2 regions of the Pseudarthrobacter scleromae genome follow, and region 2 is predicted to be linked to the other one. Evidence: predicted binding sites of a transcription regulator. Region 2 holds the regulator's gene; the other holds the start of a gene.
The links. Region 2 encodes HspR, which represses chaperone genes until heat shock. Its sites were predicted from a motif close to AAGTTGAGTCNNNNNGACTCAACTT; they were not measured.

Region 1 (6,095 bases), 160 kb from region 2:
CTTGCGGGGGAGAGGCTGAGCCCGCCCCCGTCGCGGGGACCGGCCAGGTGCGCGCCGTGGCGTGCGGCGAAGTCCTCAGCGCCGGTGTCCTTCCACGGAAAGGGGAAAACTTCCGCTCCGCGGTCCAGGGCGACGCTGACGCAGGTGCTGAAGGACAGGACATCCACCACCACGGCAAGGTCCGCGCCGGACGCTACTGTCCTGGCGCCGTCGAGCCCCCACTCTATCCGGACGGCGGAGGGCAGCTGCCGGTGTGCCGCGCTGGCCGTCATTGTGTGGCGGGGATTGGAGGTGGATGCGTTCACGCCAGTTCGCCTTTCAAGTTGCGGTGTGCGGCGTCCAGCCACAGCTCCCGTGCCCTGCCGCTGTGGAACAGCGGGTCCAGTTCCAGCAGGCGGCGCACGACGGCGGTGCGCCCGGCGGCGAAGTCGGCGTCGCCAATGTGCGCGTAATCCTGGCGGACGGCCGCAACGTACCGTGCGTACTCCCCAGGTTCCCCGCCGAGGACGGAGAGGTCGGCGTCGCAGAGGAGCGCGCCGTCGTCGTCCCCTTGTTCCGGGCGGTGGTCCGAAGTCAGCCGGACCAGCCGCCCCACCTCGTACGCTTCCGTTTCCGGAAGACCTGCTGCCTGCAGCCGCTCTTCGGCGAGGCGGGCGGACTCCTCCTCGTCCTGGCCGGCCACGCCGCGGTAGACGGCGTCGTGGAACCAGGCCGCCAGCAGGACCGTGCGCGGCGGATCGGCAGGATCGGTGAGCAGGTCGAGGGATTCAAGGACGGACAGCAGGTGGGTGCAGCCGTGGTACCGGCGGTGCGGCTCGCTCCAGCGGTCCAGGAGGTCCAGGAAGAGGGCGTCGTGGCCGGGCATCACGGTGTTCCAGCGGTTCAGCAGCGGAACCTTCAACGACTTGTTGCGGCGGCGGGCGGGGATGCGGAGGCCGCTGGCGATCAGCGTGCGGACCAGGATCCGGGCTTCGACCGGAACGGCACCGGCAGCCACCAGGTCATCGAAGCGGCGCTCCGGGACGTCGTAATGGTCGCCGTCGAACGCCCGCTCGGGGATGCCCGCCGCGGCTGCGAACAGGTGCAGCTCCTCCAGCGACTCATCCGAAACGAGGTGGGAGAAGTGGGTTCCGTGCGCAGGCCACAGCGGCGGGTCGATGTAGATGGCCATGGGGGAAGTCTAATTGGGCCGGAACCCTTGGAGGGGGTGCGCTCCCGCCCGGTTACGTGGTGGCGGCGGCCGGTTTCCGCGCCGACCCGCCGGCAGCTCCGGCGTGTCCGGGCAGGCAGCCGGGCAGGAGCGCACGCCGGGCCGGAACCAGGCACAATCAGGGTGTCCACCGGAGTGGCGCCCGCAACCTAACGATCGCCGGAAATGCGACAGCAGGGGGCGCTTTCATCCGTATCTGCGGATTAGACTGATGGCATGACGATTATCCGCGTGGCCGAGGCGGCCCGGTTCCTGGGCGTCAGTGACGATACCGTCCGGCGCTGGACGGAGAACGGGAGCCTCACCCCGGTAAAGGACGACGCCGGCCGGCTGGCAGTCGACGGGCTGGAGCTGGCCCTGCATGCGCAGAAACTCGCGCAGCTTCCGGATGATCCCCACCGCACGGGCAGCTCGGCCCGCAACCGGTTCGTGGGCCTGGTCACCAACATCACCGCGGACAAGGTCATGGCCCAGGTGGAACTGCAGTGCGGGCCGTTCCGTGTGGTGTCGCTGATGAGCAGCGAGGCCGTGCGGGAGCTGGGGCTGGAACCGGGTTCCGTGGCCACCGCAGTGGTCAAAGCCACCACGGTGATCATCGAAACGCCCCGGGGCAAGGCGCTGTGACGGGGAAACAAAGACTGACGGCGCTGCTGCTGGCGGTACTGATGACCGCTTCGCTGGCCGCGTGCACCGGCAAGGGTGACGCGGATGCCGGCAGTGGCAGCAGCACGCTGACCGTGTTCGCCGCAGCCTCCCTCAAAAGCAGCTTCACCGAACTCGCCGAACGCTTCGAAGCGGAAAACCCCGGCACCACCGTCACCCTCAGCTTCGCGGGATCAGCTGACCTGGCCACCCAGCTCAGCCAGGGAGCGCCCGCGGACGTGTTCGCGTCCGCGGACTCCGGCACCATGGCAAAGGTGCAGGAGGCCGGCCTGGTGGACGGCGGACCGCGAAACTTTGCCACCAACACCCTGGCCATCGCAGTCCCGCCAGGAAACCCGGCAGGCATCCGCTCCTTCGCGGACCTGGCCAAAGCCGGTATCAAACTCGTGGCCTGTGCCCCGCAAGTGCCCTGCGGGGCGGCTGCCGCCAGGGTGGCGGACAGCACCGGTACCGTGCTCAGCCCGGTCAGCGAGGAAAACTCCGTGACGGACGTCCTGGGCAAAGTCATCTCCGGTGAAGCGGATGCAGGGCTCGTATACGTCACGGACGTCCGGTCAGCCGGCGCCCGGGTGGAGGGCATCCCCTTCCCGGAGGCAGGAGCCGCAGTGAACCCGTACCCTGCCGCCGTGCTGGCCGGCAGCCGCAATAAAGCCGCAGCCGGCAGGTTCCTGGATCTTCTGGCCGGACCCGAAGGCCAGGAGATCCTGGCGGCGGCCGGCTTTGGGCCGGGCCCCGCGTGATGCGCATCCACGGGGCGGGCGCCAGGTGACCGGCGGGCACGCGCGCCGCCAGGCGTACACCGGCGTTCCCCGCTGGCTGTATGGGCTCGCAGTCCTGGCCGCCCTGGTGGTGGTCCTCCCGCTCGTTGCGATGGTGGCGCGGGTCAACTGGGCCAACTTCATTCCGCTGGTCACGTCCGCGCCGGCACTGGCGGCGCTGGGCCTGAGCCTGCGTACGGCGGCGGCCAGCACTGCCCTCTGCATTGTGCTTGGGGTACCGCTCGCGGTGGTCCTGGCCCGGGGCAGGTTTCCGCTGCTGGGGCTCCTGCGCTCGCTGGTGTTGCTGCCGCTGGTCCTGCCGCCGGTGGTTGGCGGCATTGCCCTCCTGTACACGTTCGGCCGGCAGGGACTCCTGGGCGGGGCGATCGAGGTGCTGGGACTGCAGATCGCGTTTTCCACCACCGCCGTGGTGCTGGCCCAGACGTTTGTGGCCCTGCCGTTCCTGGTGGTGAGCCTCGAAGGTGCCCTCCGGACCGGCGGCCAGAGGTACGAGGCCGTGGCCGCGACGCTGGGGGCAACGCCGGGAACCGTCTTCCGGCGCGTCACGCTCCCGCTGGTCTTGCCGGGGCTGGCATCCGGGGCGGTCCTTTCCTTCGCCCGGAGCCTCGGGGAGTTCGGCGCCACGCTTACGTTCGCCGGCAGCCTGCAGGGGGTAACCCGGACACTGCCGCTCGAAATCTACCTGCAGCGCGAGACCGACCCGGACGCCGCCGTCGCGCTTTCCCTGGTACTGGTGGCTGTGGCCGTCGCGGTGGTGGCCCTTGCCTACCGGCGCTCCGGCGGCAGGGGCCCGGATGGGAAGGCCAGGAAGCAGGCTTCGGGCGAGCGGCCGACGACGGCTGCCGGGGCGGGCGGTGCCCTCACGTGACGTTCTCGTTCCAGGCAGCCGTGGCAGAGCGCGGTTTCGACGTTGCCCTGTCGCTGGGCGCCACGGAAACTGTGGCCGTGATGGGTCCCAACGGCGCCGGCAAGTCCACCCTGCTCTCGGTCATCGCCGGGCTTGTGCGGCCGGACGGGGGACGGGCCGAGCTGAACGGCCGGACTCTGTTCCACCTGGGGGACGGGGAGAAGCGGTGGGCCGCCCCCCATCACCGCGGGACGGCGCTGCTGGCCCAGGAGCCGCTGCTCTTTCCGCATCTCACCGCGGCTGACAACGTGGCTTTCGGGCCGCGGAGCGCGGGGACGCCGAGGCGCCAGGCTATGCAGCAGGCGGTGCGGTGGCTGGACGATGTTGAAGCCGGGGACCTTGCGGGCCGCCGTCCTGCCGAACTGTCCGGCGGGCAGGCGCAGCGCGTGGCGGTGGCCCGGGCGCTCGCCGCGGATCCCGGGCTCCTCCTCCTGGACGAGCCGATGGCGGCGCTGGACATCCATTCCGCCCCGCTGCTCCGGCGCCTGCTCAAGCGGGTCCTGGCGGACCGGCCGGCCATCATCATCACCCATGACGTCCTGGATGCCCTGATGCTTGCCGACAGGGTGGTCATCCTGGAGAACGGCCGGATTGCTGAGGAAGGCCCCACCCGGCAGGTCCTGCACAAGCCGCGCAGCGCGTTCGCCGCCGGGCTGGCGGGACTCAATTTTGTGGTGGGAACCTCCGCCGGTGACGGCATCCTGGCCGCCCGCGGGCATATTGCCGGCCACAGCGAGGACCCCGTCCCCGCCGGCCGTCCCGCGGTGGCCGTGTTCCCGCCGTCGGCCGTTTCTGTATTCCTCACCGACGCGCACGGCAGCCCCCGGAACTCCTTCGCAGTGGCCATTACGGACCTGGAACCTCATGGGGACCAGATCCGGGTGCGGGGCGGCGGGCTGGCGGCTGACATCACGCCTGCCGCCTTGGCGGACCTCGGGCTGGTCCCGGGGATGACGGTGCACCTTGTGGTCAAGGCCGCAGCAGTGTCCGTCTACCCGCTGTAGGACTATCCGCAGCGGGGATGTCCTAGGGGCTGTCCTACAACGGGGGCAAGCACCAGCCCCGCCGAAATAGGGTCTGTCGCCCCTGTCGCCGGCCGCGTGGAGCTGTTTCGCTGTAGGCAAACAGTCATCAGGAACGGCGCAAAACCAAAGTTGAGCGTAGTAGACTCAAGTTAATAAAAACTGCCCCCGGAAGGAGCTCTCTTTGGACGTCAAATTCACCACCAAGAGCCAGGAGGCTCTCTCGGCTGCGGCCATGAACGCCTCCACGGCCGGAAATCCCCAGGTTGAACCGGCCCACCTGCTCAAGGCGCTAATGGACCAGCGCGAAGGCGTGGCCGTGGCGCTGCTCCGCGCCACGGGTGCGGACCCGGACTCCGTCAGCGTCCAGGCGAGCAGCGCCATTAAGGCGCTCCCTGCCACCTCCGGCGGATCCAGCCAGCAGGCGCAGCTCTCCCGCCCTGCGCTGCAGGCCATCCAGAACGCCAAGGAGGAAGCGGACCGGCTGGGCGATACCTTCGTCTCCACCGAGGTCCTCCTCCTGGGCCTCTCGGCCGGCAACGATGCCGCGGCCCGCCTGCTGCGCGACGCCGGCGCCTCCCATGAAGCGCTGCTCGCCGCCCTGCCGGGTGTCCGCGGCGACGGGAAGGTCACCAGCCCGGATCCGGAGAACACGTTCCAGTCCCTGGAAAAGTTCGGCACGGACCTGACCGCCATGGCCCGCTCCGGCAAGCTTGATCCCGTGATCGGCCGGGACGCCGAAATCCGCCGGATTGTCCAGGTCCTGAGCCGCCGCACCAAGAACAACCCCGTGATCATCGGTGAGCCCGGCGTCGGCAAGACCGCCGTGGTGGAGGGCCTGGCCCAGCGCATCGTGGCCGGGGACGTGCCGGAAAGCCTCCGCGGCAAGACCCTCATCGCCCTGGACCTGGCGTCCATGGTGGCGGGCGCCAAGTACCGCGGCGAGTTCGAGGAGCGGCTCAAGGCCGTCCTGGAGGAGATCAAGAACTCCGAGGGCCAGATCGTCACGTTCATCGACGAGATCCACACCGTGGTGGGTGCCGGCGCCACCGGCGACTCATCCATGGACGCCGGCAACATGCTCAAGCCCATGCTGGCCCGCGGCGAGTTGCGGCTGATCGGTGCCACCACCCTGGACGAGTACCGGGAGAACATCGAAAAGGACCCGGCGCTGGAGCGCAGGTTCCAGCAGGTGTATGTGGGTGAGCCGAGCGTGGAGGACACCATCGGCATCCTCCGCGGCCTGAAGGAGCGCTACGAGGCGCACCACAAGGTGACCATCGCGGATGCCGCGCTGGTGGCTGCCGCCACGCTGTCCAACCGCTACATTTCCGGCCGGCAGCTGCCGGACAAGGCGATCGACCTGGTGGACGAGGCCGCGTCCCGGCTCCGCATGGAGATCGACTCGGCGCCCGAGGAAATCGACCAGCTGCAGCGGCTGGTGGACCGGCTCACCATGGAGGAGCTGGCCCTCCAGGACGAAAAGGACGCCGCGTCCATTGAGCGGCTGGCCG
Region 2 (6,095 bases):
ATAGGCGCCTTTGACGCGGCGCTTGAAGACTGCCAGGCCCAGGACGAGGGCTACGAGCCCCGGTACCAGCACCACCGCCATCAGCGTCACAACGGGACTCCGGAACGGTTCCCACCAGCCCGGCACCTCGCCGCTGCCGTACAGGGACATGAAGTCCGGCACTCCGGACCCGCCGAAGAGCGAAGCGTCTGCGAGCTTCATGTGCATGGCCATGATGTAGGCGCCAAGCCCGAAAAACACCCCCTGGCCCAGGGTCAGCATGCCGCCCCGTCCCCACGCCAGGCCTATCCCCACTGCCACGATCGCGAAGCAGAGGAACTTCCCCAGCAGGCCCAGGCTGAACACCGGAAGCACCGCGGGGGCAACTCCCAGCAGCAGGAGCGCGCCGAGAGTGAATCCGGCTGTGGTACCCAACCGTCCGCGCAGCAGGCCCATCATGCCAGGCTCCTCGTCTTGAGGCTGAAGATGCCCTGCGGCCGAAGCTGGAGGAACACCACGATCACTATCAGGATGAGGACCTTGCCAATGCTTGCTGTCGTCGAATACTCGAAGACGGACTGCAGCACTCCCAGGGCGAACGCCGCGATGACAGCCCCCTTGACCTGGCCTATGCCGCCGGCCACCACCACCAGGAAGGCATCCACGATGTAGCTGGTGCCGAGGTAGGGGCTGGTTGAACCTATGAGGGTAACGGCCACGCCGGCTACTCCGGCCAGGCCGGAGCCGATGAAGAACGTCAGCTGGTCGCTTCGCCGGGTTGAGATGCCGCTGGTTTCTGCCAGGTCCCTGTTCAGCACCACAGCCCGGATGCGGCGGCCCAGCGGCGTGCCCCTGAGGAGAAGGACCAGTCCGGCCAGGCACAACAGTGAGAGCGCCAGGATAAAGAGCCGGGTCAGCGGGATCGGCGCGCCCAGCACCTCGATGTTTCCCTGCAGCCAGGCTGGTGCGCGCACATCAACGCTGGGTGCGCCGAAGATGTCCCGTGCTGCCTGCTGCAGGACGAGCGCCACCCCGAAGGTGACCAGGAGCGTGTCCAGGGGCCGGTGATACATGCGGCGCAACAGCACCGCTTCCAGAACCAGTCCCAGGACACCACCCACCAGGAAACCCGCGGGAATGGAAACCAGCAGTGATACGCCGGCGTCGGCGATGGCCTGCTGGACCACGAAGGCCGTGTAGGCCCCGGCCATCATGAACTCGCCATGGGCCATGTTGATGACCCCCATCTGGCCGAACGTCAGCGACAGTCCCAGTGCCGCGAGGAGCAACACGGAACCGAGGCTGAGCCCGGCGAACATCTGCCCTATCAGGAGTTCCATTCCAGCAGGCCTTTCTTCGCTATGTCCCCAGTTGCTACTTGGCCAGGTCCTTGGCCCAGTCGTAGGTGGCCAGGAACGGATCCGGTTCAACGGCCTCGGGCGAGGACCAGACCGTGTCGATGAGGCCCTCAGAATTGATCTTTCCGATCCGGGGGGTCTTGGTGATGTGGTTGTTCTCCCCGTTTACCGTCACAAGGCCTTCGGGTGCTTCGAAGGTGACGCCGTCCGCCGCAGCCTGCACCTGGTCCACCTCAAATGACCCGGCCTTCTCCACCATGGCTTTCCAGAGGTACAGCGAGGTGTAAGCAGCCTCCATGGGGTCACTCGTCACCCGCTCAGCGCCGAACTTCGCTTTGAAGGCGGCGACGAATTTTTTGTTGGCCGGGGTGTCCAGGGTCTGGTAGTAGTCCCACGCGGTCAACTGCCCTTCCACGTTGTCCAGGCCGACGCCGGGGACTTCCTCCTCGGCAATGGAAACCGAGACGACGGGCATGGTGTCCGCTGTCAGGCCAACGCTCTTGTACTGGCGGAAGAACGCCACATTGCTGTCGCCATTGAGGGTATTGAAGACTGCATCGGCCTTCGAATCCCGGACTTTGTTGACAATGGTGGAAAATTCCGTGGAACCAAGCGGGGTGTACTCTTCCCCAAGGATTTCGATGCCCTTGGCGGCGGCATAGGCCTGGATGATCTTGTTGGCCGTCCGCGGGAAGACGTAATCGCTGCCTACCAGGAAAAGCGACGTTGTTCCCTGCTCGGCCAGGTAGTCAAGGGCCGGAATGATCTGCTGGTTGGTGGTGGCCCCGGTGTAGAAGATGTTCTTCGATGACTCCAGGCCTTCATACTGCACCGGATAAAACAGCAGTGCGTCGTTGGCTTCGAAGACGGGAAGCATGGCCTTGCGGCTTGACGAGGTCCAGCCGCCGAATACGGCCGCGGTGCAATCCTGCTGGATCAGTTTTCCGGCGCGCTCGGCAAACTTCGTCGGTTCGCTGGCGCCATCCTCACTGACCACTTGGAGCTGTTTGCCCAGGACGCCGCCGGACGCGTTTATTTCCTCGGCAGCCAGGGTCAGGGAGTCGAACACTGTGCTCTCGCTGATGGCCATGGTGCCGGACAAGGAATTGATGAAGCCCACTTTGATGCTGTCGCCCGACGTGTCCACACAGGACGTGCCGGTGCTGGCTGTGGAGCCCGCGGATGCCGGATCCGCAATTTGACTGCCGCAGCCCGCCAAAGCTGTGGCCACGGCGGCCGCCGCAAGGGGAAGGAAAGCGCGCTTGTGAACCGAAACCTTCATGTGTACCTGCTTCTCACTCCGCCGCTGCCTGGGGCAGCGGCTCGCCTCCGAGGTCCCGGGAAGAGACCCCTTGCGATGAATGTAGGAGCGGATTGTTTCGGTTTCGCGGCGGTTGGTTTCTGAACCGTTTCGTCCCGGCTCATGGTTGCCGCCAGATGCAGGGTGTCTGCGGGAAAAGCGGCCTGATTGCAGGGAAGGGATGGAATGAAAGTTAACGTGGGGGAAACGTTCCGGGCCGTAATCTTGGCCCGCTGGGCGGACATAAACCAGCGGACCGTTGATGGCCAGGGTCCACCGGCGGTTCCTTCAGGCGCAGCACCTACCTGCCGATGGCACGCGGCCGCCACAGCACCACGGCCTGGGACCGCGGGCGCGGGCGCTGGCCGCGCGCCAGGCTCACCACGTCGCCGGCAGCGCCCGCCGCGAAGATCCGGGCGTCCAGCGGCTGCCGCCGCCGGCCAAGTTCCTCGGTCAGTTCCGAGACCCTGCTCTGCAGGGCGGCCACCTGGTTCTCCAGTTCCAGGATCCGCTTGATTCCTTCCAGCGAGACGCCTTCCTGCGACAACCGCTGCACTTCACGGAGCATGTTGATATCCCGCTGCGAGTAGCGGCGGGACTTGCCGGGCGCACGGCTGGGCGAGACGATGCCCAGCCGGTCGTACTGCCGGAGCGTCTGGGGGTGCATGTCCGCGAGTTCAGCCGCGACCGAAATCACGAAGATAGGCTGGTCAGCACTGACGTCCACAGCACACCTCCCCTGCTACAACCGGGCCTTGGCGGCCAGGCCCTCACGGACATCGGCTCCGGCCGTGGCCTCGGCAAACGCCTTGACCGCGGCTTCGGCTTCCTTGTTCAGGTTCTTGGGAACGGCGACGTCGATGGTCACCAGCAGGTCGCCGGTTCCCTTGGACGTCTTCACGCCTTTGCCCTTGACCCGCAGGGTGCGGCCCGACGGCGTACCGGCCGGCACACGGACCCGCACCTTTTCGCCGTCGATGGTGGGCACCTCGATGTCCGCTCCCAAAGCAGCCTCGGGGAAGGTGACGGGGACGTGGATGCGGAGGTTGTCGCCGTCGCGCGTGTAGAACGCATGCGGCTGGACGGCGACGGACACCACCAGGTCTCCGTAACCGGCGGCGCCAGGCTGGCCCTTCCCCCGGACGCGGACCTTCTGGCCGTCCTTGATGCCGGCGGGCACCCGGACGTCGATCACTTCGCCGCTGGGTTCCCGCAAGCCGATGGTGGTGCCGCGGATGGCTCCGGCGAAGGAAATGCTCGTGGAGGCCGTGCGGTCCGCGCCCTTCTGCGGGGTCCGCTGGAATCCGGTCTGGCCGAAGCCGCCGCCGAAGAGGTCAGCGAACTCCGGCGGGATGCCGCCCGCGGAGGGGTTGAACCCGCCCGCGTGCCGGCCGGTGTTGCCCGTGAACAGGCCACCGAACATGTCCTCGAACCCGGCGCTGCCCGCCCCGGCTCCGCCCGGCGCGAACCGGGCGCCGCCGCCCATGGCCCGGATGGCGTCATACTGCTGGCGCTCATCGGGATCCGAGAGCACGGAATAGGCCTCGGAGATGTCCTTGAACTTCTTCTCCGAAGCAGCGTTCCCCGCATTCGTGTCCGGGTGGTGCTGCCTGGCGAGCTTCCGGTATGCCTTCTTGATGTCGGCGTCGGAAGCGTCCTTGGCGATACCAAGGATCGCGTAAAAGTCCTTGTCCACCCAATCCTGGCTAGCCAATGGCGTTTCCTTTCAAAAAGTTATGGGTCGGTGGTTGAGCCAACCGGAAACTGGCCGGCTCAACCACCGAAAGTAATGCTACGCAGGTACTGCGACGATGACCTGTGCTGCCCGGAGGACGCGTTCGCCTGACTTGTAGCCTGAGCGGAGCACCTGGCTGACGGTGTCAACCTCGATGTCCTCGCCGGGCTGCTGGATCAGGGCCTCGTGGATCGTGGGATCGAACTCCACTCCGGTCTCGTCGATGCGGACCAGGCCGTACGTCTTCAGTGCGTTCTCCAGCTTGGTGGCGATCGCGGCAAACGGCCCGTCGGCCAGGTCGCCGTGCTGGCGGGCTGCGTCGACGTCGTCCAGGACCGGAAGCAGGGAGTTCAGGACGCCGATGACGGCCATTTCCCCTGCCACGGCGCGGTCGCGTTCAACGCGCTTGCGGTAGTTGACGTACTCGGCCTGCAGCCGGAGGAGGTCGTTCCGCAGCTCGGCCGCCTCAGCGTTGGCCGAACCCGTTCCAGCGGCACCCTGCGCCACGGATTCTTCCGCCGGCACCTCGACGCCGTTGAGGATCTCCTCAGCCTGGGCCAGGGCGTCGCCGTCGGAATCCGTGCCGGAAGCCGCACCTGCACCGTGGGAGGTGCTGCCCCCTTCAGGGTGCCGGGCCTGCCCGGTCACCGGGTCAACCTTGCGGTTGTCCCGGATGACCGGCTCATGGCTGTCACCCTTCTGGCCCGCGCGGTCGTGGTCGGTGGAAGTGTTGTGTTCTTCCTCGTTACCGTGATGGGGCATGGCTACTTCTTCGCTTCGTCTTCGTCGATGATCTCGGCGTCAACGATGTCCTCGTCGCCAGCTTTGTCACCGGCAGCTGATCCCGCAGCGCCTTCAGCACCTGCAGCGCCGGTGGCACCGTCCGGTGAACCGGCCTGGGCGTAGATGGCCTCGCCCAGCTTGCCCTGGGAAGCCTGGAGCTTCTCGAAGGCGGCCTTCACGGCGGCGTCGTCGGTGCCTTCGAGTGCCTTCTTGAGGTCGTCGACGTCGGCCTGGACCTCGGTCTTGACCTCTTCAGGCAGCTTGTCGGCGTTGTCCGCGATCAGCTTGTCCACGGAGTAGGCGAGCTGCTCGGCGGTGTTGCGGGTGTCGGTTGCCTCGCGGCGGGCCTTGTCCTCGGCTGCGTGCTCCTCGGCATCCTTGACCATGCGGTCAATGTCTTCCTTGGAGAGGCTGGAACCGCCGGTGATGGTCATGGACTGTTCCTTGCCGGTGCCCTTGTCCTTCGCGGAGACATGGACGATGCCGTTGGCGTCGATGTCGAAGGTGACCTCAACCTGCGGGACGCCGCGCGGAGCCGGAGCGATACCGGTCAGCTCGAATGTGCCCAGCGGCTTGTTGTCGCGGGTGAATTCGCGCTCGCCCTGGAAGACCTGGATGGCCACGGACGGCTGGTTGTCGTCAGCCGTGGTGAAGGTCTCGGACCGCTTGGTGGGGATGGCCGTGTTGCGCTCGATCAGGTGCGTCATCACACCGCCCTTGGTTTCGATGCCGAGGGACAGCGGGGTGACGTCGATCAGGAGGACGTCCTTGCGCTCGCCCTTCAGGACACCGGCCTGCAGGGCTGCGCCAACAGCCACAACCTCGTCCGGGTTCACGCCCTTGTTCGGCTCCTTGCCGCCTGCCAGTTCCTTGACCAGCTCGGAGACAGCGGGCATGCGGGTGGAACCGCCCACCAGCACGATGTGGTCGATGTCGGAGA

Region 1: a site for HspR is predicted at 4,711-4,735, ahead of clpB (ATP-dependent chaperone ClpB). Genes of this name have one in related genera too.

Annotation. Positions count from the first base shown of each region.
Region 1 is NZ_BMKV01000005.1:254,834-260,928, forward strand. Features, by position in the region: gene IEX33_RS14440 (2-phosphosulfolactate phosphatase) at 1-305, opposite strand, end outside; gene IEX33_RS14445 (DUF4031 domain-containing protein) at 302-1,171, opposite strand; gene IEX33_RS14450 (TOBE domain-containing protein) at 1,427-1,834, shown strand; gene modA (molybdate ABC transporter substrate-binding protein) at 1,876-2,613, shown strand; gene IEX33_RS14460 (ABC transporter permease) at 2,639-3,520, shown strand; gene IEX33_RS14465 (sulfate/molybdate ABC transporter ATP-binding protein) at 3,517-4,563, shown strand; gene clpB (ATP-dependent chaperone ClpB) at 4,766-6,095, shown strand, end outside.
Region 2 is NZ_BMKV01000005.1:90,432-96,526, reverse strand. Features, by position in the region: gene urtC (urea ABC transporter permease subunit UrtC) at 1-438, opposite strand, end outside; gene urtB (urea ABC transporter permease subunit UrtB) at 435-1,319, opposite strand; gene urtA (urea ABC transporter substrate-binding protein) at 1,354-2,619, opposite strand; gene IEX33_RS13725 (heat shock protein transcriptional repressor HspR) at 2,939-3,364, opposite strand; gene IEX33_RS13720 (DnaJ C-terminal domain-containing protein) at 3,380-4,351, opposite strand; gene IEX33_RS13715 (nucleotide exchange factor GrpE) at 4,430-5,134, opposite strand; gene dnaK (molecular chaperone DnaK) at 5,137-6,095, opposite strand, start outside.